One region of the Siphonobacter sp. genome, then DNA from elsewhere that is predicted to be linked to it. Evidence: riboswitches for the same ligand, from Rfam matches in the RefSeq annotation. Region 1 holds a riboswitch; the other holds the start of a gene.
What was found. A riboswitch is a leader RNA that binds a small molecule or an ion and turns the genes downstream of it on or off. The one in region 1 is predicted to bind cobalamin.

Region 1 (2,204 bases):
TCCCAGTACCTCCACCGCTCGCTGAATCAGGGTCAGCGATTGCGTGAAGTCATTTTTCCAGACGTTTCGTCCGTCTACTACGCCTAGCGAAAGGATTCGTTGCGAAGCGACAAAACTGGTATCGGCCAAGATGACTTCCAGTTGTTCGTTGCCGCGTACCAAATCCACGTGCAAAGCCGCTACGGGCAATTGTAGGGTCAGGGCCAGGTTGGGCTGTATGCTTTCAAAATACGTGGCCACCAGCAAGGATAGCTGAGGTACTGCCCGAGCTAGGTATTCGTAGGCCTGCTGAAAAGCGATTTGCTCATTTTCGGATAAGTCCAGCGTCAGGCAGGGCTCGTCGAGCTGTACCCAGGTCGTACCTCGGGTAGCCAGTTCGCGTAGTACGTCGGCGTACACGGGCAGCAGGCGTTCGAGCAGATCAATGCGATGGAAACCCGCTTCTTTTTCTTTGCCCAGTAACAGAAACGATACGGGGCCGAGCAACACGGGCTTCGTCAGAATACCCATTTGCTTGGCATCTTCAAAGTCGTGAATGACTTTATCGGAATACCGCTTAAACTGCTGATTTTTCAGAAACTCCGGTACGATGAAGTGGTAATTGGTATCAAACCATTTCGTCATCTCCATGGCTTTGATGTCCAGCCCATTCTGTTGAATACCCCGGGCCATGGCGAAGTAGATTTCCAGTTCGCGATTACTCTTGCCGTCAATCAGCGACTGGTATCGTTCGGGTACCGCCCCTACCATCAGGGCCGTATCCAGTACCTGATCGTAATACGAAAAGTCGTTGGAAGGAATCCACTGGATACCGGCTTCCTGTTGCGTTTGCCAGTTTTGCCGACGGACCTGCCGTCCGGCCCAGAGGAGTTCGTCTTTGGAGATTTTTCCGGCCCAGAATTGTTCGCTGGCCCATTTCAGTTCGCGTTTGCTGCCCACACGGGGGTAGCCCAGGTTGTGCGTAACCATGTTGTTTGTGTTAAAAAAGGGTTTAAAAAACGCCTCTGAAACACCCAACCCGCCAAAAAAGGTGAATTGTTACGAATGCGTAGGCATACGATCTCCGGCTCACGTTCGTCGCTGAACGTCAGAAAAAAGAATACACGTTTTCGAACCCGCTCTGAGCATCAGAACCGGGCGAAGAAACGCCTACAACATTTGTAAAATCAATGCGTGCATCAGGCCTTAGTCGTGAAGGCATGACCATTGAGAAAGTTGGCAAGTCTCCTGGCTTGTACCATGCTGGCCCCCCTTCTCATTCCTCGCGGAACAATGGGAAATTTGGGTAGCACGTGTTCCGCTGCGGCGAAACGGGTACTTACAGTAGCACGTCTGCTCGTGATTCACACACGATTCCTTTTTCATTCCTTAGGGAGCGAAGACCTCCCCACGAAACCAACCATCCGATTGACGGGCATTACAAAGAACGCCGCAAATATAGAGCATAGTTTTTTTAAATACGGAAGCAGAATCTTTTTTAGAAAAGACGTTACTCCACCTACTCATTCCTGCAGCGTATATCTTTTTAGCAAAATTTTAAGAGGTTTCGCTTAAAAACTCGTCAGGTTTAGGGAAGTTTGGCCGAATTTCTAAATTTGTTCCGTTCTTGACTAACGCTTCAGAACTTTGTTACCGCGTGGTCTTACCATTACTCATTTAAACTTCTGATTCTATCTGATGAAGACGCTGAACCAGTACAATTTCGCCGGAAAAAAGGCACTTGTCCGCGTAGATTTCAATGTCCCTTTGAATGACCGCTATGAAATTACTGACGATACCCGCATCAAAGCTACCATCCCCACGATTCAGAAAATTCTGAACGACGGTGGTTCGGTAATCCTGATGTCGCACCTGGGTCGTCCGAAAGACGGTCATACCGAAAAATATTCGCTCAAACACCTGGTTAATGCCCTGTCGCTGATTTTCAACCGTCCGGTAAAATTTGCCGATGACGCCATTGGTCAGCAGGCTGTAGATCAGGCCGCTAACTTGCAGCCCGGTGAAATCCTACTGCTGGAAAACCTTCGTTTCTACAAAGAAGAAGAAAAAGGAGACGTGGCTTTCGCCGAGAAACTGTCTCGCCTGGGTGATGTTTGGGTAAACGATGCTTTTGGTACGGCTCACCGGGCACACGCTTCAACGGCGGTAATCGGTCAGTTCTTTACTGACAAAGTAAGCGGTTACGTGATGCAGGCTGAGCTAGA
Region 2 (2,204 bases), on a different contig from region 1:
ATAGTAAAGGTACCTTTTGATGCAGAAAACCATGAGAGCGTTTCGTTTATGGGGTGGATTAATTCTTCTGCTGGGGATTGTATACGGCATTCAGTACGTCTATCATCGCTGGCAACAGCCCTGGGATTACGCCTCAGTGACACCCTCATTAGTGGGCCACTGGTTTGGGCCCTTTAAAGACCCCGATGGTATCCCCAAAACACTCGAACTGGAAATTTTTAAACCGGAAGTAGATTGGCTGAATCGGAAACGCCGGGGTAAAAATGAGCAAAGCTTTACAGGAGTCGCCCGAGTAAAGAGTCGGTTAGGTCAGGAGCAGTACAGAATTGAAGGAGTCGTCCGTAGTTCCCAACAACAGGCTCTAAACCGTATCACTTTTTTATTTCAGGATGAAAATACCCGGCTACGTAATAATTTTAACCTAATGACCGCTGAAGAAGGGGGTACTTGGGAGTCCGATGCTCTGAATCTGACGCTTACGTTCCGGTATATCACCGAAAGTGGAAATGCCTTCTCCAGTAGCAATGACCATCGCTACACAACGACGGTTCCGGTTCGTCTGAAACGGATGAGTCCATAATCCTGAAGAAATATTGAGCTGAAAAAATAGGCTTAGCTCTTTGAATCCTGCAAATTGTCGTACTTTCGCGGCTCAATCGGTGTCCAGTGGATTATTCATTGGGCTTAAAAGGGAATCCGGTGCAATTCCGGAGCAGTACCCGCTGCTGTAAGTTCTTTTAGTTTTCCATTTACAGTTTTCTGTCTACAGTTGATTTTACTGAAAACAGAAGACAGCAAACGGAAAACTCTAAAAATTTCTCAACGATACAAACCACTGTGCCTTCAGGCATGGGAAGGGGTTGAGAAAGGAACGAGCCAGAAGACCTGCCATTGAAACCATACCAACGTGCTTTCGGGAAGAAAAGCAGGAGGCTAGCCTAATCGGTGAGGAGACGCTTGCGTCATCCTCTGGCTTTGTTTTCCCGTAAGCAATAGAATTCATCCGGGAAAACTACATGATTCATCCTTTACTCCTCGATTCGTTCGTACTGGGCATTCAGCACTCCTTCGAACCCGATCACCTGGCGGCTGTTTCCGTCCTGACCAGTGAAAAAAAGAAAGGTCAGCTGTGGCGGGTAGCCTGGCGATCTTCGCACTGGGCGTTAGGGCACGCTTTTTCGCTCATTCTCTTTGCCTGCCTGATCTTACTACTTAAATCCCAGCTATCTCTGGAAGTTGCTTCCTGGGTTGAATACGTGGTAGGACCATTGATGATTTATCTGGGTATTGTCGCCATTCGTCGTAACTTCAAAAATGACCCGGTACGCCCAACGGACGCATCCAACGCGGCAGCTACGCCGCTAAACCGCTCTTTTGGCGTGGGGATGATTCACGGACTGGCGGGTACCGGAGGGGCCTGTACGGTTGCCCTTACGCTGGCGGCCAAAGACGCTTCCACCGCCGTTTGGATCATCATCATTCAAAGCCTGAGTATTCTGCTGGCTATGACCATTTACGGGTGCGTTTTTGCCTTTTCACTACAAAAAGTAGCCCAGCGAACGGAACGCGTGCTTCGCTGGATGAATTACCTCATTGGTGTCTTTTCGATCGCCGTAGGTGTTCTCACGCTAGTTGACTCATTCTAGACTATTGCTTCAGTATTCGTTTACCCTTTATTCATTTTCGATGTTTTCTTCCCCCCAGAAAAAAGCCCTTTGGGCTAGTATGCTTTTATTGCCTGGACTGGCTTACGCTCAAACACCAGCGGATTCAGTATACGCTTTGAGACCCATCGTGGTGACGGCAACCCGCTCGGAGGCTATCTTAGCCGAGGTGCCCCGCAGTTTACGCGTGATTGCCCGTCAGGACATCGCTTTAACGCCTGCCAACGATTTGACGGATATTGCCAAGAAAACCGCTGGCGTACACGTCATTCAGTATCCGAACCTTTCTTCGGGTATCGGGATTCGCGGCTTTCGGCCCCAGTTTTCGGGATTGAATCAACGCACGCTGTTACTCATTAATGGCCGCCCGGCGGGAGCTACTAATCTTTCGACCATCTCACTCAATAGCGTCGAACGCATTGAGGTACTGAAAGGTCCCGCTTCGGCTCTGTACGGATCGCAGGCGATGGGCGGCGTGATCAACGTCATCACCCGCCGATCGCAAGGAACGCCCCAGGGCTCCGCGTACGTGGAGTACGG

Region 2: it holds a riboswitch for cobalamin, as region 1 does, so the genes downstream of both, ACOJTG_RS10735 (cytochrome c biogenesis protein CcdA) here and metE (5-methyltetrahydropteroyltriglutamate--homocysteine S-methyltransferase) in region 1, are expected to answer to the same signal.

What each region holds. Positions count from the first base shown of each region.
Region 1 is NZ_JBMDWJ010000211.1:2,166-4,369, reverse strand. It holds gene metE (5-methyltetrahydropteroyltriglutamate--homocysteine S-methyltransferase) at 1-969, opposite strand, end outside; cobalamin riboswitch at 1,200-1,415, opposite strand; gene ACOJTG_RS12965 (phosphoglycerate kinase) at 1,678-2,204, shown strand, end outside.
Region 2 is NZ_JBMDWJ010000182.1:3,991-6,194, reverse strand. It holds gene ACOJTG_RS10740 (hypothetical protein) at 32-580, shown strand; cobalamin riboswitch at 641-908, shown strand; gene ACOJTG_RS10735 (cytochrome c biogenesis protein CcdA) at 1,017-1,646, shown strand; gene ACOJTG_RS10730 (TonB-dependent receptor) at 1,726-2,204, shown strand, end outside.